Regions from separate parts of the Conyzicola sp. genome, predicted to be linked through region 2. Evidence: predicted binding sites of a transcription regulator. Region 2 holds the regulator's gene; each other region holds the start of a gene.
The links. The regulator LexA, encoded in region 2, represses DNA repair genes until DNA is damaged. The targets are predictions, from matches to a motif close to TCGAACANNTGTTCGA.

Region 1 (6,908 bases), on a different contig from region 2:
TTTCCGGATTGCCAGAGCAGGGCGTAAGCTCGCTTGAAGTGCCCGCGCTGGCTATCTCCTCAACGGATTGTCGCAGCAGGGTTGGCCGGGGCTTCCCGGTCTGGTATTTGGTCCCCGATGGTGTTGTTCAGTACATCTCCAAACACCACTTGTATCGGAGTAAACCATGACGACGTTCCAGGATCCGCCACCGCAGTCGCGGAGGTCGGCTCGGCAGAGCGAGCGTAGCGAAGAACCGGATGCCCCCACCGGCTTCGCCAGCGCCGACGTCGAACAGCCCACGCCGCCCAGCGAGCAGCCTCCTGTCGCCGCCGCACCTGCCGTCGCCCCCGCACCTGCCGTCACCCCCGCACCGCCGTCGCCTTTTGCTCCTGACCCTGCTGCGTCTCCGAGTGCTGCCGTGTCACCGGGCGCTGCCGGGGCCGCCGACGCTGCCGAGCAGCCTCTGACCCGCTCTGGCCGTCGCGCTCGGGAGGCCGCCCAGCAGGGGCTCTACGAGGTGCCGCCAACTGCTGGCGAGCCGCTCGAGTACATGACCCAGGGTCGCGGCGAGCCACTGTCGTATCAGGCGCCAGAGCCGCAGCTTGCCCCCGCCGCGCGGCCGGAGGCCCAGGCGCCCGCTCCTGCCTCCGCCGAGCCCGTCGACCAGGCGGCACCGCAGTTTCGCGTTCGGGACTTCAGCCCAGAGGGCAGAACGACCGGCCGGCGTGCGGCAGCCCCACCGCTGATCGAGCCCGGTTCCGCGCCAGCAGCACCGCCCATCGACCTCGAGTACCGCACAGAGGTCGGACCGACCTCCATCGACATCCCGGCCGATGCGGTCACTCCCAGTGTCGAACCGCCGCTCGTTACTCCGGCCGCTCCGGCACCCGTGGCCTCACCAACGACGGATGCTGCGCCGGTCACACCCCAGCAGACCTTGAGTCGTCGAGAGATGCGCCAGCGGCTCGCCGAGGACTCCGCGGTCAGCCTCGACGCGACCGGCCCATCGCCGATGGACCCTGCGCTTGTGACGGGAACGCAGCCGCCGTTGAACCCAAGTCTCATCACGGGAACCCAGCCTCCGCCACCCGTGAACCCGAGCCTTGTGACGGGAACGCAGCCTCCGTTGCCCCCGAATCCGAGCCTTGTGACGGGAACGCAGCCTCCGCCTCCGGTGGGTCCGAGTGTCGTCACGGGAACGCAGCCCCCGCCCCTGATCGCGCCCCCGGCAACCGTCACGGCGCCTCCGCCACCACCACCGGCACCCTCTCCGCCCGTCGCGGTCGGCGTTCCAGAGATCGACGAGCTGTCCGACTTCGAGGCGCTATCGCGCAGCGGTCAACTGGCGCCACCCTCGGCCTCGCAGCGCGTGACCGACTCGCCCGTTGCTCACGGACCGAGCTTTCTCGAGCCGATGGCAGAGCCGCAGGTCGACTCAGACCTCGAGCACACGGGTGGCTGGGTCGCCCCGGTTGGCCACTGGTCGCGCCAGGCAGACCTCGACGACGAGACGCAGCCGTGGGAGAACACCGTCACCCGCGAGGTCGGCGGCGGCAACGTCGCGACCACGACGAGTGCCCTTGTGCTTCCCGAGATGCCGCGGGCGAATCCCTTCCCGCCCGCGCTGAATGCAACGGGCGAGATCCTGCTCACCGGAAGCATCGACCTGCCCCGCAGCCTCAGCAGCGTGGGCGGCGACTCGCGCCACTTCGATGACAGCGATGTCGACCTGCTGTACGACGACCGGGAGCGCGAGACCGGTGCCGCCGACTCGGCACCAGTGAGCGCCATCCGCGCCGTCAGCACCCACACGTCGGCGCGCGGTGTCATCAGCAGTGCCAACAAGCCTCACGGCAACCGCATGCTCACCGTGCTTCTCATCACCGCCGCCGTCATGGCCGTCGGTGTCGTCGGCCTGCTTATCGCAGGCCTCGCTGGTCGAATCTTCTAGACTTGACCGCTGAACACCTCTCATCCACTTGCCCACCCTGAAGGACCCTGTGACTGCTACTGACCACGCCCGCGAGCTGCTCGCCATTGCGGCGACCGCTGCCGATGCCAAGCAGGCGGAGGATCTCGTGGCGCTCGACGTCTCTGGGCCACTTCCTCTCACCGACATCTTCTTCCTCGCGACGGGGCGCAACGAGCGCAACGTCATCGCCATCGCCGGTGAGATCGAGGACAAGATGATCGAGGCCGGCGTCAAGACCATTCGCCGGGAGGGCCGCGCGGAGGGCCGCTGGGTGCTTCTCGACTTCGGCGACCTCGTCGTGCACGTCTTCCATGAGGAGGACCGCATGTACTACTCGCTCGAGCGCCTCTGGAAGGACTGCCCTGCCATCCCGATCGAGATCGCCGCGGCGTGAGCTCGCTGCGTCCGCGGGCGGGCACTGCCATCGAGCAGTTCTCGTTCGTGGATGCGCTGGTCGCCGGCCTCTATGACGGCGCCTTCACGGCATCCAGCATTCTCGACCGCGGAACCCTCGGCGTCGGATGCGGTGACGCCCTCGACGGCGAGCTCGTGCTGCTCGACGGGCAGCTCTTCGTGTGCCGCGCGAGCGGAGTCGAGCGGGTCGCGCCCGAGGCACGGGTTCCGTTCGCCGAGGTCGCCCGGTTCGAGCCGACGTTCAGCCAGGAACTCGCCGGGCCGCTGACGGAGGCGGGGTTCGAGGCTCTCGTTGACAGCCTCGTGCCGAGTCACAACCTGTTCTACGCCATCCGTGTGGATGGGGTCTTCGAGAGCGTGACGATGCGCGAGGCCGTGCGGCAGCAGAAGCCGTTCCGCGGTCTCGCGGACGCCGTCAAGGACCAGCACGAGAGCACCATTGGTGAGACCCACGGCACGCTGCTCGGCTTCAAAGGCCCGGATGTGTTTCAGGGCCTCAGCGTCGCCGATTACCATTTGCACTTCATAGCCGACGACCGCACTGTCGGCGGTCACAGCATGGACTTCGTGCTGCGCTCCGGAACGCTCTCGATGCAGGCCTTCTCGAGTTTCACGCTGCACCTGCCCGAGGTTGACTCCTACCTCGAAGCAGAGCTCGATGACATGGATGCCGACGCCGCCATCCGCGCGGCAGAGAGCCAGTAGCCGGCTCTCGTCAGAAGGCCGGGCCCCACAGGCTAGCCGGCGCACTGCAGCTCCCGCATCGCACGGCTCTTCGTCGGCATCGCTCGCCGTGTCTGCAGCGGATCGACCCCGGGCGGCGGCACCAGCCAGTATTCGCCGCGCTCGCCGGCCCGGATCTCCCACCCATGGTTATGCGCGAGCAGGTGGTGATGCCGGCAGAGCAGGATGCCGTGGGCAACATCGGTGCGGCCGTGATCCCGCGCCCAGTGGTTGATGTGGTGGGCCTCTGCCCAACTGGGCGGTCTCTCGCAGTCTGGCCAGCGGCATCCACCGTCTCGGGCGGCCAAGGCGACTCGCTGCCGCGTGGTGAAGAGCCGCTGATCGCGGCCGACATCGAGCGGCTGCCCGCCCGCGAGAGCGATCTCGGCTGTTGTGCCACCGCAGGCGAGACGCTCGACCGTCTCGATCGAGACCGGGTCGGGCTGGCCCTCGATGAAGCCGTGGCCGCGGGTGCGGATCGACTCGGCGGTGACGAGCACCCGCACCTGCGGGGCGCCGCTGCCGAGCAGCTGCGAGGGGTCGTTGTGGGCGCCCTGCCGCAACAGCTCGAGAAACACATCGGAACCGAGCTGCTCGGTGGTGCGCTCGTCGTCGGCGATGCAGGAGGCCGCGATACTCGTGCCAGAGTCGACAAACCGCGGCCCGCCCCGACGGGGAGATGTTGCCCGATCGTAGAGCTCGCCGGCGGCGGCGGCGGTTTCTGGGTCCATGGTCCAGCTGAGGTGGGACATGCCGTCGGCGCGACGGCGAAAGGTCAGCGCTCGCCGCGACCTGCGCTCGGTCTCGCGATCCGCGATTGACGCGGAGTCGATCTCATCACGCAGCTCACGGGCCCGCCGGTGCAACCGGTCGGCATCGAGCGATACGGCCTCGGTCGCGAGCCGCTCTGCCGCTGCCGTCAGCAGTGACGCATCGATGGACACATTTGGCGCCCCAAGGCCGGTAGCGATGGAATCGGCGGCTGCCGGGGACAGCGAGCCAGTGGAGAGCGAGGCGTGCACCGCCTCGAGCCACGGGTGGGTGGTCGAGAGCCCGCCAACCCGCACCGCGCTCGACGCCTCGCGAGCCGTCGAGCCCGTGGTAACGCGAACCAGCTCGTGCGGGGTGCGGTGACCTGCGCGTTGCGCGAGGCCTGCCTGGCCGAGCTCTGGGGCTGAGCGGCGAGCGATCTCGCCCGCCAGGACGGTGGTGAGGGTAGCGGCAAGGCCCTGCAGTCGCGCGGCCTGACGCGTGAGCTCGAGTAGCTCAGTATCGGCAATCGGGGAGTAAGCGGAATCCACCAGCGGAATGCAGCGCGCCGCCTCGATGGCCGAGGCGATCGCGATGCTGGGGGACATGCATCCATTTTCGCAGGTTCGAACGTATGTTCGATAGTACCAGTTCTCCGCAGATTGCTGCCTGTGGAGGAGAGGAGCGGACGAGTTCGCGGCGTGACTAAGGTGCCTCGAGCGCGAGAGGGTCGCGCCAGAACAGAGGGGCCGCACAATGCCGTACTACTGCGTCAACAAGAACGCCCAGCCCGGATCGAACGACCACGAGGTTCACGACCTGGCCTCGCTGAAGGGATGCCTTCCGGCACCGTTCAACCGGCAAGATCTCGGATATTTCTCGTCATGCAGTGAAGCCGTGGCGGCAGCGAAGCGTCTCTACTGGAGCAACTCCGACGGCTGCGCCAAGTGCGTGCCCGCCTGCCACACCTCCTAGCTGGCCGAGCTCAGTGGCGCTGCAGCCAGGGCCGCAGCGCCCGCGTGACGAGCGGCAGGGCGACGTAGGTCATGATCGGCGTCACCACGATGACGAGCACCAGCACCCGCAGCGGCATCGCCCACTCGCTCGCGAAGCCGGAGAGCACCCAGTTGCCGGCGAGCGACAGCGGGTAGAACACCAGGAAGATCGCGACCATCTGCTTCCAGCGCGGGGGAGTGAAGGGCTTCTCGTCGACCACCTCGACCGAGGCCGGCTGGTCGAACCAGCCCTCGATGCCGGTGCGGCGCTCCTCTGGTGAGTGCTCGACCATTCCGAGCGCGGATGCGACCCACCAGGCGCGCTCTGGCGACGCCTCCCACGCGGCGAGGCTCTCGGCGTCCGCGAACCGGAAGAGCATGTGCCACTCGGGCGATTGCGGGTCGGGGCGCACCCAGCCGGAGCCGAGATAGCCGGGCGAGGCGCTCAGGAGGTCCTGCCCGGCGCGTGCCCACGCGGCGACCTCCTTTGCGCGGTGCGGATCGACGGTGCGGGTGATCGAGACGGTGATCGGTTCGGCCATACGTTCAGTCTGTAGTAACCTAGGGAAGTTGCAATTCCGGGTCACCGGAGAGGCAGCAACCGGGGTCCATGGCGCAGCCCGGTAGCGCACCTGCATGGCATGCAGGGGGTCAGGGGTTCGAATCCCCTTGGATCCACCGAAATCGGTACTTCTCCTTGCTCGGCTTTCGAGGTCAATCTGACACGCCCGAGGCGCATGGATTAGCTGGTTCACCCGGTCCGCATTTCTGCTGACACATTCGGGGGACACCCGCGTCTCGAGCTAAGCGATCATTTCTCGTCATTGCGGCGTTCTGAGCAAGACAGATCGGAGGAAATCCTGAGGACATCACCTTCACGCAAGCTATTCGTCCTCGGACCGGGGAGCAGGTCCCCGTCTGCTGGTCATGCCAAGCCAAGTACGATCAGAAGCAGCTTCCCCCTGGTGCGGAATGGAAGGCGGGTGGGCGTTGGGACGAAGAATGAGTCCAACAACTCGAGCGCTGCTGGATGCCATCGATTGGCAATCTGTTAGGACGGCTGTGGGGGACGCGCATGCCGTTCCACGGGCCTTGGCCGACTTGTTCGCGGCTGAAAATGATGAAGAGGCGAAATCGGCCTACTGGTCCCATCTGGATAACGAAGTGGTCGTTCAAGGTGAGCTGTACGAGGCCGCGGCATTGGTGATCGGTCCGACCTTGGTCGAGTTGTCCATCGGCTCGCTAAGTCACGCTGCGCGCTATCGCGCTGTCGAGCTGCTCGTTGAGATCGCTTTGGGAGCGCCGCATGCGTCCGAAGAGTCGGCGCGCGGCGCACACCTCCAGGCGTCGTGCGTCAACGGTCTCCGCGGCGGACTTTGGACCATTTATTCATTGCTGGACTGTGAGGACGAGCGTGTCATTGTTGGTGCCCTACACGTGCTCGATGCAGTGGCGGAAGATCGACGGCAGCTGATGCAAGTTGCGCGGTCACTGACAAGTGGATCGAAATCCGATGCTGTGCGAGCGCGTGCTGCCGAATTGATTGGGTGAACGAGGACCGCCCAAGGCAGAACGCTTGTAAGGACTTCTGCGCTTTGAGTCATGGTCAATCAACGCCCAATCTCAGGGTCGATGAGGGCACAGAATCTCCTGCGGGAGGCCGATGATCTCGCCCAGTCGGTCGGCGTGAATAAGCGGACCGCTCTGACGCGAGTCATGCTTGCGGATGAATAGTGCCACGCTTCCAGTCGCGTTGCGACCGATACTGGGGCTGGCGGAGCGCTATTTGGCAGGCGGGCCCGAGGACATCGTGTGAAGTACGGGTGAGAGCGTGGGACGCTCACGCCCCTCGTGAGCTGAATGTATTTCGCCGGTCGATCGACCTCAAAATGAACTACTCACACCGACAATGAACGCCACCCCCAACCGCCCAAGCCCCGCCGTCGTCACCTCGACGATCCGCGCGAACTCTCGACTCGGCGCCGACACGCAATCGAGTCGGATGCTGACGGCAGCCCCAGCAAGATGCGGAAAATCTGAAACAAGACCGCCCTCAACCACATACCCGGTGT
Region 2 (6,908 bases):
CCCTCGACCATCTTGTGGCGGCCGGCCCCGAGTTCATCTCCGTCACCTACGGCGCGAGCGGCTCGACCCGCGGCGCCTCGCTCGACGTTCTCGACAAGGTGCTCGCGCGCACGAGCGCGATGGCGCACCTCACCTGTGTCGGATCGTCGTATGACGAGGCCGGCCGCCTCATCCGCGAGTTTCTCGATGCGGGTGTCACCAGCTTCCTCGCCCTCCGCGGCGACCCCCCTGCCGATGCGCACGAGGGAGAGCAGTTTCTCGGCGACCTCGGCAGCGCGGGGGAGCTCGTTCAGCTCATCCACCGCATCCAGGCCGAGCGGGCGCACTTCACCGAGGTGAGCATTCCCGGTGCGCACGGCGCGAAGAGGATCGCCAAGGGCAAGAAGGTGACCATCGCCGTCGCCGCCTTCCCCAACGGGCACCCGCGCTCGCGCTCCGTCGAGCAGGATCTCGACACCCTGCTCGCGAAGGAGGCCGCTGGCGCCAACCTCGCGATCACGCAGCTGTTCTTCCACGCGGAGGACTACCTTCGCTTCGTCGACCAGGCGCGCGCAGCGGGAGTGACCATGCGCATCCTGCCCGGAATCATGCCGGTGCTGAGCCCCGCACGACTGCATCGCATCGTCGACCTCACCGACGAGATGCTGCCGCTTCCCCTCCTGCGCAGGCTCGAGGCGGAAGCTACCCCAGAAGGCCAGGCGGCCGTTGGCATTGCCCACGCGATCGACCTCGTGAACGCCGTCGTGACGAAACCCGATGACGGCGTTCACCTCTACACGTTCAACCAGCACGAACCCGTGCTCGCGGTGCTCCGCGGCGCAGGGCTACTCGAAAAGGAACCAGCATGACCAACGCATTCCCCACCGGAACCATCCTCGGCTACCCCCGTATCGGCCGACGCCGCGAGCTCAAGAAGGCCGTCGAGGCCTTCTGGGCCGGCACGATCAGCGCTCAGCAGCTCGAGGATGCCGCACGCGACCTTCGCGCAGCCACCCGCGAGCGTCTCGTGAGCCTCGGCCTCGGCCGCATCGACTCGAGCATTCCAGAGGCATTCTCCTTCTACGACCAGGTGCTGGATGCCGCGGTCACCGTCGGCGCCATCCCCTCCCGTTTCCAACGCCTCGTCGGCGACGACGGCACGGTGGATCTCGCTGGCTACTTCACCATCGCGCGCGGCGAGGGCGCCGACGTGCCGGCAGAGATGACCAAGTGGTTCGACTCGAACTACCACTACCTCGTGCCAGAGATCGGGCCAGACACCGACTTCCACCTCGCCTCCGACCGCCTCATCCGCGAGGTCGCGGAGGCCACGGCGAGCGGCTACCGCACGCGCCCCGTCATCGTCGGCCCTGTCACGTTCCTGCTGCTGTCGAAGGCCGCAGAGGGATCACCGGAGGGCTTCACGCCGCTCGACCGCCTCGACGACCTGCTGCCCGTCTACGCAGAACTGCTCGCGGCCCTCACCGCCGTCGGCGCCGAGTGGGTGCAGCTCGACGAGCCAGCCCTCGTCTCCGAGTCGATCGAGGTCGGCCGCAAGGTCGTGCTCGCCGCCACCAAGCACGCCTACGAGCTGCTCGGCTCTGTGCCGGCCCGCCCGCAGATCTTCGTCGCCGCACCGTACGGCTCGCTCGACGACGCCCTGCCCGTGCTGCTCGAGTCGCCCGTCGAGGCGATCGGCCTCGACCTGGTTCGCGGGTCCCTCGAGGGCACGATCGTGACCGACAAGACCATCGTCGGCGGCGTCATCGACGGCCACAACATCTGGCGCGGTGACCTGGGCGCCGCCTTCGAGAAGCTCGTCGCGGCTGGGGCGACGGCAGTCTCATCCAGCACATCGCTGTTCCACACCCCGCACGACGTCGACGACGAGCCGCTGCTCGACGACCGCCTCAAGAGCTGGCTCGCCTTCGCCGACCAGAAGGTCGCGCAGATCGCCACGCTCGCGAAGGGACTCACCGAGGGCAAGGCGGCGATCCAGAGCGAACTGGATGCCGCATCCAGCGCCCTTCAAGACCGTCACGACGCCCCCGGCGTGCGCGATGGCGCCGTGCGAGCCCGCGCGGCGGCACTGACCGCAGAGGCCTTCAGCCGCGGCTCGTACGAGGAGCGCCTGGACGCCCAGACCGCCGCGTTGAACCTGCCGTTCCTGCCGACGACGACCATCGGGTCGTTTCCCCAGACCGGTGAGATCCGCAAGTACCGCGCGCAGTACACCAAGGGCGAGCTGAGCGAGCGCGAGTACGAGGAGTACCTCAAGGCCGAGATCAAGCGGGTCGTCGACCTGCAGGAGGAGATCGGCATCGACGTCATCGTGCACGGCGAGCCAGAGCGCAACGACATGGTGCAGTACTTCGCAGAGCACCTCGACGGCTTCGCGGTCACGCAGAACGGCTGGGTGCAGTCCTACGGCTCCCGCTGTACTCGCCCCTCCCTGCTCTGGGGCGACGTTGCCCGCGAGGCGCCGATCACCGTCGAGTGGTCACGCTACACGCAGTCGCTCACGCAGAAGCCGGTCAAGGGCATGCTCACCGGGCCCGTGACGATCCTCGCGTGGAGCTTCGTGCGCGACGATCAGCCGCTCGCCGACACGGCCAACCAGGTCGCCCTCGCGCTGCGCGACGAGATCTCTGATTTGGAGCAAGCCGGCATCGGCATCATCCAGGTCGACGAGCCAGCACTGCGCGAGCTGCTGCCGCTGAAGAAGAAGGACCAGCCCGCCTACCTCGACTGGTCGGTCGGCTCCTTCCGCCTCGCCACCGCCGGCGTGGCTCCCGCCACGCAGATCCACACCCACCTCTGCTACTCGGAGTTCGGTGTCGTCATCGACGCGATCGACCGACTGGATGCCGACGTCACCTCGATCGAGGCGGCGCGCAGCAAGATGGAGGTCGTGCCTGACATCGCAACCAGCGGATTCGGGCGTGGCATCGGCCCCGGGGTCTACGACATCCACTCGCCGCGTGTGCCGTCGGTGTCGGAGGTCGAGTCGCTGCTGTCGACGGCTCTCGCGTCGATTCCGTCGCGCCAGGTCTGGGTCAACCCGGACTGCGGACTCAAGACCCGTGGCTATGCCGAGACGGTCGAGTCGCTGCGCAACGTGGTCGCGGCCACGCAGGCAGTGCGCGCCCGCGTTTCTGCGTCGTAGCTCCAGCTGCGGCCTCGGGGCCCCCGTTGTAGCACCTCGCTTGAGGTCACAACTGGGTCCCCGAGGCGGCCGAGCTTCACGTGCCCGGTCTCGGGCATGAAAAAAGCCCCGCCGAAGCGGGGCTCTTTTCGTTTAGGACCTAGGCGGCCTTGGTGCCCTGAAGCACCTCATCCAGGATGATGGAGGCGTCTTCGTCAGACACCTTCTGCGCGAGCGCGAGCTCGGAGATGAGCACCTGGCGGGCCTTGAGCAGCATGCGCTTCTCGCCGGCGGACACGCCGTGGTCCTGCTCGCGACGCCACAGGTCGCGCACGACCTCGCCGACGCGGTAGACGCTACCCGAGGCCATCTTCTCCTGGTTGGCCTTGTAACGGCGCGACCAGTTGCCCGGCTCCTCGACGAACTCGCTGCGCAGCACCTCGAAGACGGCCTCGACGCCGGCAGCGTCGATGACGTCGCGCACACCGACGAGTTCTGCGGAGTCGATCGGCACCTTGATGGTGAGCTCTGACGTGTGCACGTCGAGGGTCATGTAGGTCTTCTCTTCGCCCTTGACCATGACCTTGTCGAGCTTGGTGATCGTGACGGCACCGTGGTGCGGGTAGACAAGGGTTTCTCCGATGGTGAACTGCATGTGGGCATCCCTGTCTGTTGAATTGGCGTGTTGCCGTGATACGGCCGCGCGAGAAGCAGACACCAAGTTTACCAGCTATAGTGCGCCACCGCTGACGGGGTCATTCTCGAGACGGACGCGGGATGCTGCCGCAAGCAACAAGACTGGCTGGGTGCCATTCACGCCAAGCCACGCCGTCGCAATCCTCCCGTTCGCCCGCACCCCGCTGCCCGCCGCCGCCCTCGTGATCGGGTCGATGGCGCCGGACCTCCAGTACTTCGTGCCCCTCGGGCTCACTCGCTCGGCGAGCCACTCCTTCCCTGGCATCGTCCTGATCGACCTGCCGGTCGGCATAGCAGCGCTCCTGCTCTGGTTCTGGCTGCTGCGGGCACCCGTGCTCGACTACTCGCCGGCATGGCTGCGAGAAAGGATGCGGCCCGTGCCGCCCGTGCCGCAACCGCGTCGCTCATGCAGCGCTGACTCTGGTCGCCCTCGAGATTGGCGTTCTCACGCACCTGCTGCTCGACCTTCCGACCCACGTCGGCTGGCTCTCCGAGCAGTGGGAGTGGATGCAGGGCGACGTTGGCCAGTTCACCGTTCTGCGGGCGCTGCACTTCGGCTTCTCGGTTGTCGGCGCAGGGATCATCGCGTGGTGGACGTGGCGCTGGGCACTGCGCACGCCGCGGATTGCGGTTGCAGGCCGGCTGACGCAGGGGCAGCGAGTATTCGGGTGGGTGCTCACCGCATCCACGCTGTTCGTCGTCATGGCCGCGCTCTGGGCGGTCGCTGTCGTGCGCGGAGGCAACCCTCTCGGTGGCAGCGTGTGGTTCTTCGCTTTCTGTGCTGCGGCCGGCTGCGTGATTGCTGTTGTCGTCGTGCTCGCGCTCGTGTGGCGCTTCGCGCTACGTGACTACAGCGACCGCAGCACCGCCACGACCTTGCCGAGCACCTCGGCGTAGTCACCGAGGATCGGCTCGAAGGCAGAGTTCTGCGGCAGCAGCCAGGTGTGGCCGTCGCGCTGGCGGAAGACCTTGACGGTCGCCTCGTTGTCGAGCATGGCGGCCACGATCTCGCCATTCTCCGCCGTCTTCTGCTGGCGTACGACGACCCAGTCGCCGTCCATGATGGCGGCGTCGATCATCGACTCGCCGACGACCTTGAGCATGAACAGCTCGCCCTTGCCGACGAGCTGGCGGGGGAGCGGGAAGACCTCGTCGACCTGCTGGTCTGCCGTGATCGGGATACCGGCGGCGATGCGGCCGACGAGCGGCACCATTGCAGCGTCGCCGACGGACGGCGCGCTCGACTCGGCCGGAGCGTCGTCATCGATCGACGGCATCTCGATGAGTACCTCGAGGGCGCGCGGCCGGTTGGGGTCGCGGCGAAGGTAGCCGCTGAGCTCGAGCTGGTTGAGCTGGTGGGTGACGCTCGACAGCGAGGAGAGCCCGACGGCGTCGCCGATCTCGCGCATGCTCGGCGGGTAGCCCCGCGCCGTCACCGACTTCTGGATGACGTCGAGGATGGCGAGCTGCTTGTCGCTCAGGCTCGTGCGCCGGCGTGTGCGTTCTTCATCGGCCACGATCGGCTCCTTCAACGTTCGAATGTCAGTGGTCGCTGGTTGGGTGAGAACCAGACATTCGAAAGAGTATCCGCTGGCAGGCGCAAAACCAAAGACATATTCGAGTGTTGTGCAAAGAAATGTTCGAACAGTTTCGAATATCGACTTGAAAAAGACGTCAATCGAATATATGTTCGGAACAAAGCTTCGTATCCGGCACTCCCGGCCGAGTGCCGGATACGAAACCCCCGTAGAGGAGAAGGCAATGACTGCAGTAGGCATGGATTTCGGGTTCGCGGCTCCCAAGTCCCACCTGCGCCTGACGCCGCGCGGTCGCGCGGTGTTCACCTCGCTCGCCGCGCTCCCGCTGGTGGTCGCTGCGGCGCTCTTCGCCCTCAACGGCGGCGGCGCGGTTGCCACGCAGCAGGTGGCGCAGCCGGGGGTTGAGTACGAGTACGTGACGGTCGAGGCGGGGGAGTCCCTATGGGCTCTTGCCACCGACATCGCCCCGACGGCCGATCCGCGTGATGTGATCAGCGACATCCTCGCCTTCAACGGCATGTCGTCGTCGCAGATCGAGCCGGGCCAGCAGCTCGCGATCCCGACCAAGTACGCACAGCAGTAACAGCGCCCCGCGCCGAATACGCTGGAGCGCGTGACTTCTCTCGACGACCTCCCCATTCGCGACGACCTGCGCGGCAAGCACCCCTACGGCGCCCCGCAGAAGGCGGTTCGCGTCGCCCTCAATGTCAACGAGAACACGCACCCGATTCCCGAGGATGTCGCCCGCGACATGGTCGAATCCCTCGCCGCCGCGATCCTCACCGTCAACCGCTACCCCGACCGGGAGTTCACCGAGCTCCGCGAAGGGCTCGCGAGCTACCTCGGGCACGGCCTGACGCGCGACAACCTGTGGGCGGCGAACGGCTCCAACGAGGTTCTGCAGCAGATCCTGCAGGCGTTCGGCGGCCCGGGGCGCAGCGTGCTGATCTTTCCGCCGACCTACTCGATGTACCCGATCCTCGCCGACGGCACCGGCACCCGCGTCATCACGGCAGAGCGCGAGGCAGAGTTCGGCATCAGCCCGCAGCTCGTCACGGAGGCCATCGAGCGGGAGAAGCCCGACATCGTCATCCTGTGCTCGCCGAACAACCCCACCGGCACGCCGCTGCCGATCGAGACGATCGAGGCGGCGTACGAGGCCATGGAGACAGGCATCCTCGTCGTCGACGAGGCGTACGCGGAGTTCACCCCCGACCACATCCCGAGTGCGGTGAGCCTGCTGCCCGGCCGTGAGCGACTGCTGGTGAGCCGCACCATGAGCAAGGCCTTCGCCTTGGCGGGTGCCCGCCTCGGCTACCTTGCCGCCGACCCCGCGGTCACCGACGCCCTTCGGCTCGTGCGCCTGCCGTACCACCTCTCTGCGCTCACCCAGGCGGCCGCGAGTGCGGCACTGCGCCACGCGCCGGCGATGCTGGCGATGGTCGACGACATCCGCGCCCAGAGGGACCGCATCATTAGGGAGCTGCCGGCGCTCGGCTACCAGCCGCACGCCAGCCACACCAACTTCGTGCTGTTCGGGGGAGTGCGCG
Region 3 (6,908 bases), on a different contig from region 2:
ACTGTCGCCGCGAAGCGGGCGCGAACGGAGGAGAAGGCCTTGGAGCGGGGCATGCGGCGTCGCTAACTGTCGGCGGAGCACAGGAAATCGGGGTTGGCTCAGCTTATTGGGAAGACGAAACAGATAGACACGTCTCAGGATCCCCCCATCCGGGGGTGACGGCTAGCCGTTGGCGGCGTCGCGCCAGGCGATCCACTTCTTGACCGGGGTGAGGTCTTTCTCCGCCCCGGGGATCCCGATCGTGAACAGCGATGCCCCGAGCTCGCGCAGCTCGTCGACCTCGGCATCGGTGCGCTCCCGCAGCTCTGTCGAGATCTCGATCTCGCTCGTGTCGCGGCCCACGTCGCGGCCGTGCGCTGCGAGGATGCCGAGCTTGCGGGTGAGGGTCTCCGGGTCGCTGAAGCTGTGCCAGATGTCGGCGTGCTGCGCAACGATGCGCAGGGTCTTCTTCTCTCCCCCGCCGCCGATGAGCACGGGAATCTTACGGGTCGGGGCGGGGTTCAGCTTGCCCCAGCGCTGCTCGATGATGGGAAGGTCGCGCGCGAGGGCGTCGAGGCGCGAGCCCGCCGTTCCGAACTCGTAGCCGTACTCGGTGTAGTCGCGCTCGAACCAGCCAGAGCCGGTGCCGAAGATGAAGCGGCCGGCCGCGCCATCCTTTGCACTGATGTGGTCGATGGTGCGTGCCATGTCGGCCTGGAGGTTGGCGTTGCGGTAGCTGTTGCAGTTGACAAGGGCACCGAGCTCGATGCGGCTGGTCTGCTCTGCGATAGCAGCCAGCATGGTCCACGACTCGAAGTGCAGGCCGTCGCGGTCGCCGCTCAGCGGGTAGAAGTGGTCCCAGTTGAAGACGACGTCGGCGCCGAGGTCTTCTACCTCGCGAACGCGGTCGCGCAGCGTGGCATAGGAGGCGTGCTGGGGTGCGAGCTGTACGCCGATGCGTACCGGGCGAGTGGTCATCCCTCGAGACTAGGGTGCGACCGCCGTGCTCCGCTGGCTAGCGCCCGAGGAACTTCTGCAGGCTCGCGAGCTCCTCTGGCGTCGGAGCGCCCTTCTTCGGCGCGCCGATGCCGAAACCGGAACCGGATGCCGCGGGGGTCAGCGATCCGCCCGCCGCAAGCGCCGCATTCTCTGCCGCGCGCTTGGCCGGGTTGCCCGACTTCGAGCCCTTCTTCTTCTGCTGGCTCTTGGCACCACCGCTGAACTTCTGGCCGGGAATCGGGCCCATGCCGGGAATCTGCGGGGTGCCGCCCTTGGCAACGGTCTTCATCATCTTGGCCGCCTGCTCGAAGCGGTTGACGAGGGCGTTGACCTCGGTGACCGTCGTGCCAGAACCGCGGGCGATGCGCAGTCGGCGCGAGCCGTTGAGCACCTTGGGCTGGTGCCGCTCCTGCTTGGTCATCGACTGGATGATGGCCTCGGTTCGCGTGATCTCCGACTCGTCGAAGTTCTCGAGCTGCTGCCGCATGGCACCGGCGCCCGGGAGCATGCCGAGCATGCTCTTGATCGAGCCCATGTTCTTGAGCTGCTGCATCTGCCCGAGGAAGTCCTCGAGGGTGAAGGTGTCGGTCGCGAACTTCTCTGCAACCTTCTTCGCCTCCTCCTCGTCGAAGTTCTTCTGCGCCTGCTCGATGAGGGTGAGGATGTCGCCGAGGTCGAGGATGCGGCTCGCCATGCGGTCGGGGTGGAACGGCTCGAAGTCGTCGAGCCCCTCACCCGTTGAGGCGAAGATGATCGGGCGGCCCGTGACGCTCGCGACGGAGAGCGCTGCGCCACCGCGGGCGTCACCGTCGAGCTTCGACAGCACGACAGCGGTGAAGTCGACGCCCTTCTGGAAGGCGAGCGCGGTCTGCACCGCGTCTTGGCCGATCATGGCGTCGATGACGAAGAGCACCTCGTCTGGGTCGATGGCCTTGCGGATGTCGGAGGCCTGCTTCATGAGCTCCGCATCGACACCGAGTCGGCCCGCCGTGTCGACGATGACGACGTCGTGCTGCTTCTGGGTGGCGAACTTGACGGCATCCTTCGCGACCTTGACCGGGTTGCCGACGCCGTTGCCCGGCTCTGGCGCGAAGACCGCGACTCCGGCCTGCTCGCCGACGACCTGCAGCTGGGTGACGGCGTTGGGGCGCTGGAGGTCGGCGGCGACGAGCACCGGGGTGTGCCCCTCCGACTTGAGCCACTTGGCGAGCTTGCCGGCCAGGGTCGTCTTTCCTGCACCCTGCAGACCGGCGAGCATGATGATCGTCGGAGCGGTCTTCGCGAACTGCAGACGGCGCTGCTCCCCGCCGAGAATCGTGACGAGCTCGTCGTTGACGATCTGCACCACCTGCTGGGCCGGGTTGAGGGCCTTCGAGACCTCGTCGCCAAGGGCGCGCTCGCGCACCCGCCCTGTGAAGTCCTTGACGACCTCGAGCGCGACGTCGGCGTCGAGCAGGGCGCGACGGATCTCGCGAACCGTGCCGTCGACGTCGGCCGGGCTCAGTTTGCCCTTGCCGCGGAGGTTCTTGAAGGTATCCGCGAGGCGGTCAGAGAGGTTCCCGAAAGTGGCCATGATCGAGCCAGTTTAAGTCATGCGCGAGGCTAGGCGCTCTGTGCCGCTACCCTGAGGGAATGCCGCTTATTGTTCCCTTCGGAGGCCAGGCCCCGAAAGTCGATGCGACCGCCTGGGCGGCGCCAAACGCGACCCTCATCGGCAACGTCACGATGGAGCCGCACTCGAGTGTCTTCTACGGTGCCGTCGTGCGCGCCGACGTCGATTCCATCCGCATCGGCGCGGGCAGCAACGTGCAGGACAACGCCGTGATGCACACGGATGCCGGCCTGCAGCTGATCATCGGAAGCCGCGTCTCGATCGGCCACGGCGCCGTCATCCACGGCTGCCACATCGAAGACGACTGCCTCATCGGCATGAACGCCACCATCCTCAACGGAGCCGTCATCGGCGCCGGCAGCCTCGTCGCCGCCGGCAGCGTCGTGCTAGAGAACACCGTCGTCTCCCCCGGCTCGCTCGTCGCCGGCGTTCCCGCCCAGACGGTGCGCATGCTCGCCCCCGACGAGCAGCTCTCGCTCATCGAGAACGCGCGACACTATGCAGAGCTCAGCCACGCGCACGAGCAGGCGGCTGGGTAGCCGCTACAGGCTCAGCGCCACAAGGAAAACAATCGGCGCGAGGCTCACCGCGATCGCGGCGATCGGCAGTAGCTTCGGCGCGCCCTTCACGAGGCTCCAGATCGCGAGCCCGATGGCGATCGCGCTGAGGGTGAGCCCGACGAAGAACAGCACCTGCCCGATGCCCGTGCCCTCGCCGGTGCCATTGAGGGCGGCGATGATCCACGCGTAGAAGCCCACGATCGTGAGCACGCTGCCGGCGACGGCGGCGGCGAGCGCTACGAGGGATCGCGGCTTGCGCCCCGCCGTGATCGTCTGGATGGGGCCGGTGAGCGGTGCGTTGTTCTGTGTGCTCATGGGGGTCAGGGTAGCGCACGGGGCGCGAACCGTCGCTCGCATCGCCTCAGCGGGACTCCCGCTGCTGCAGGTGGTCAAGCCGGAGCTGCTCGTCGGGTCGGAGAGGTAGTCTGCGAAAAAGGTCGTGTGCTACGCCGCCACGAGTCGCGCCGCAAGGGCGCGGCGGCCGCGGAAGAGGTGCGTCTTCACCGCACCGCTCGAGACGTCGAGCCTGCCGGCGATGGTGGCGACAGACTCGTCGAGCACGTAGTGGAGCACGCAGATCTCGCGCTGCCGGGTCGGCAGCGCACCAATCGCGGCACGCATGTCGGCGTCGAGTGAGGCGGGTTCGGCGGCGGTTTCGGCCGGAAGGCCGAAGCGGGCGAGGGCCCTGCCCTCCGCGAGACTGCGGCGGCGGCGGTCGCGCTGCTTGTTCACAGCGACGACGGTGAGCCAGGCAGCGAGATTGTCCACCGGATGACGCGGCGGGTTCTCGAGGAAGCCGACCACGGCATCCTGCACAGCATCGCTCGCGCCGCCGGAGTCCCCCGTGATGCGGGCCACCGCGGCCACCACGTGGTCGTAGTCGAAGCGCGCGAAGTCATCCAATGCTGAAGTGCCCTCACGAGTGACCACGAGCTAAAGCTAGTGGTGCCCGCGCCCCCGTGTCACTGGGGGAAATCGCTACATCAGCCGACCAGTTTGGCCGCGAAACCGTGCGGGGTGAAGCCCGTGAGGTCGTTGATGCCCTCGCCCTCGCCGACCAGCTTGATCGGCACGCCCGTGCGCTCCTGCACGGCGAGCACGAAGCCGCCCTTCGCCGAGCCGTCGAGCTTCGTGATGACGAGCCCGGTGACACCCGCGTGCTCGAGAAAAGCCTCCGCCTGAGCAACGCCGTTCTGACCCGTCGTCGCGTCGAGCACGAGCAGCACCTCGGCGATCTCCGCCTGCTTCTCAATCACCCGGCGGATCTTGCTGAGCTCGTCCATGAGCCCGCTCTTGGTCTGCAGGCGGCCGGCCGTGTCGATGATCGCGATGTCGATGCCCTCGCGCTGGGCGCGCTCCACCGTCTGAAATGCGACGGAAGCCGGATCCTGCCCCTGCTGCTGCGGCCGCTGGATGACCGCTCCCCCACGCTCCGCCCACGTCGCCAACTGCTCGACGGCGGCCGCCCGGAACGTGTCGGCCGCCCCCACGATCACCGAGCGGCCGTGGTTCACCAGGAACTTAGAGAACTTGCCGATCGTCGTCGTCTTGCCAACGCCATTGACCCCGACGACGAGCACGACCGCCGGGCGGTTGCTGAGAACGAGAGTCGGGTCGTACTTCGCGAGGCGATCCTCGATAGTCTCGCGCAGCATCCGCTGCAGGTCTGTCGGGTCGGTGGTACGGAACTGGCGCACCTTGCCCCGCAGCTCCTCGACGATGCTGTCGGCGGTGTCAGGCCCGAAGTCGGCCCTGATCAGGGCATCCTCGAGCGACTCCCACGTGTCGTCGTCGATCGTCTTCGCGGCGAAGAGGCCCCTGAGGGTGCCGCCGAGGGACCACGGGGTTGCGCGCTCTGCCATGGGTAACAGGGTAGTCGGGGTTCTCCGCCCCTCCGCCAAGGCCAGCATTTCAGCCACTTCTGCACAGATTGGTCGGCGACTCTTTCGAACGTATGTTCGATTCTGGGAGAATGAATCCATGTCCAGCTCCCTCGATTCCAGCTTCGCGGCGGCGATCGTCGCGCTCGCTGCGATCCCCATGGATGCGGGTGCACTCAGCGAGATCACCGACACCGCACTGCTCGAACTCGCACGCCGCTCGGCCGAGGTCGAGCGGGCCGCTCGCGCTCGCAGCGCCCTCATCGCCGGCGAGATCGCGCGCCGCTCGCACGCGTCCCTCGGGCATTCCGGCCTCGCCCAGGCTGCTGGTTTTCGCACGGCCGCAGAGATGGTGCGGGTCATCACGGGCTCGACGGCGCGCGAGTCAGCGACGGCGGTGAGTGCCGGTGTGCTCGCCCATGCCGCTGCTGGCACCACGCCCGATGAGCGACCGTGGCTCGCCCCCGTCGGCACGACCTTCGTTTCTGGCAGCCTGAGCGTCGAGGCGGCACAGTCAATCGCGAACGGTCTTGGAGGTCCGTCCTCTGCGATCTCCGCCGACCAGCTCGCATCGGCCGCGCTCCAGCTCTGCATCGAGGCTGCTTCCACCGACGCTGACCGCCTCTACCGTCGCGCCCGCGAGGTACGCGACGAGCTAGATGTCGCCGATATCTCCACCCGCGAGGCCGCCCGTCGCGATCAGCGCGCGCTGCGATTCCGCCGCCGGCCCGACGGCATGAGCACACTGACCTGGCTCCTCGACCCAGAGAGTGCGGCCGTGGTGTGCGAGGTCTACGACCGCATCACCTCGCCGCGGCGCGGTGGCCCGAGGTTTGCCGACCCTGCCTCCGTCGCCGCGGCAAGAGCCATTGCCGACGATTCGCGAACCACGCAGCAACTCGCCTCCGACGTGTTCGTCGAGCTGGTGCGGCAGGGAGCAGCGGCCGACTCGTCGATGCTCCTCGGCAGTGGCGCGCCCTCCGTTCGTGTCATCGTGTCGCTGACGGCGCTCACAGACCGCCACGGATCAGCGCGCATAGAGGGTCAGACCGACCCCGTCTCGATCGAGACGGCTGAGCGGCTCACCTGCGCCGGTTCCACCATCGAGATCGCGGTCGCCGACGGACAGCCGCTCGATGTGGGCCGGGAGCAGCGGCTCTACACGCGCAGGCAGCGCATCGCACTCGCGGTTCGCGACGGTGGATGCCGCTGGCCCGGATGCGACCGCCCTCCCTCCTGGACGGAGGCGCACCACATCAACCACTGGGCGCGTGATCGCGGCAGGACGGATGTGGCCGACGGCATCCTGCTCTGTCGGCATCATCATCTGCTCTCGCACAACAACGGGTGGGAGGTGACCCGATCCGGCGCGGACTACTGGTTACTCCCGCCACCGGCCATCGATCCAGAGCAGCACCCTGTCGCCATGGCTCCGCCGCGGCTGGAGCACGACCGTGTTGCGTGACGCGGCGACGGCAGAGCCCTCCGTGGCTGCCACGGGAGTCGACGGCAAACGACCCCGACAAGCTGGCGGTTCGCTGAGCGCGGGCTGCACGATTCTCTGCCGTTTGCCAAGAACGCTTGGCAGGGTGGCGCCATGGCGGTCATCGGCTTTCACGCGTCCCATGAACAGGTGCACCCGACGAAGCTGCTCGAGGCAGTCGTGCTCGCCGAGCAGGTCGGTTTCGGTGCCGCCATGTGCTCAGACCACCTCGCCCCGTGGAGCGAGCGACAGGGCCACTCCGCCTTCGCCTGGACCTGGCTCGGGGCCGCACTCCAGGCGACCACCCTGCGGTTCGGCATCGTCAATGCTCCGGGCCAGCGCTACCACCCGGCCGTCATCGCGCAGGCGATCGCGACGATTGAGGCCATGTATCC

Region 1: a site for LexA is predicted at 4,468-4,483, ahead of AC14A7_RS11330 (HNH endonuclease signature motif containing protein). Genes of this name have one in related genera too.
Region 3: a site for LexA is predicted at 5,097-5,112, ahead of AC14A7_RS12565 (HNH endonuclease signature motif containing protein). Genes of this name have one in related genera too.

What each region holds. Positions count from the first base shown of each region.
Region 1 is NZ_JBXMIS010000125.1:6,859-13,766, reverse strand. Features, by position in the region: gene nadD (nicotinate-nucleotide adenylyltransferase) at 1-170, shown strand, start outside; gene AC14A7_RS11345 (hypothetical protein) at 167-1,933, shown strand; gene rsfS (ribosome silencing factor) at 1,983-2,348, shown strand; gene budA (acetolactate decarboxylase) at 2,345-3,073, shown strand; gene AC14A7_RS11330 (HNH endonuclease signature motif containing protein) at 3,106-4,449, opposite strand; gene AC14A7_RS11325 (hypothetical protein) at 4,598-4,816, shown strand; gene AC14A7_RS11320 (antibiotic biosynthesis monooxygenase) at 4,827-5,378, opposite strand; tRNA gene AC14A7_RS11315 (tRNA-Ala) at 5,441-5,514, shown strand; gene AC14A7_RS11310 (hypothetical protein) at 5,839-6,387, shown strand; gene AC14A7_RS11305 (DUF6572 domain-containing protein) at 6,721-6,908, opposite strand, start outside.
Region 2 is NZ_JBXMIS010000017.1:16,466-23,373, forward strand. Features, by position in the region: gene AC14A7_RS01665 (methylenetetrahydrofolate reductase) at 1-848, shown strand, start outside; gene metE (5-methyltetrahydropteroyltriglutamate--homocysteine S-methyltransferase) at 845-3,145, shown strand; gene AC14A7_RS01675 (CarD family transcriptional regulator) at 3,285-3,779, opposite strand; partial or broken gene AC14A7_RS01680 (DUF4184 family protein) at 3,778-4,176, shown strand; partial or broken gene AC14A7_RS01685 (DUF4184 family protein) at 4,223-4,717, shown strand; gene lexA (transcriptional repressor LexA) at 4,669-5,337, opposite strand; gene AC14A7_RS01695 (LysM peptidoglycan-binding domain-containing protein) at 5,582-5,941, shown strand; gene AC14A7_RS01700 (histidinol-phosphate transaminase) at 5,972-6,908, shown strand, end outside.
Region 3 is NZ_JBXMIS010000138.1:15,729-22,636, reverse strand. Features, by position in the region: gene AC14A7_RS12600 (hypothetical protein) at 1-53, opposite strand, end outside; gene AC14A7_RS12595 (LLM class F420-dependent oxidoreductase) at 163-957, opposite strand; gene ffh (signal recognition particle protein) at 995-2,551, opposite strand; gene AC14A7_RS12585 (gamma carbonic anhydrase family protein) at 2,611-3,129, shown strand; gene AC14A7_RS12580 (hypothetical protein) at 3,133-3,465, opposite strand; gene AC14A7_RS12575 (RNA polymerase sigma factor) at 3,595-4,053, opposite strand; gene ftsY (signal recognition particle-docking protein FtsY) at 4,134-5,012, opposite strand; gene AC14A7_RS12565 (HNH endonuclease signature motif containing protein) at 5,131-6,495, shown strand; gene AC14A7_RS12560 (TIGR03885 family FMN-dependent LLM class oxidoreductase) at 6,628-6,908, shown strand, end outside.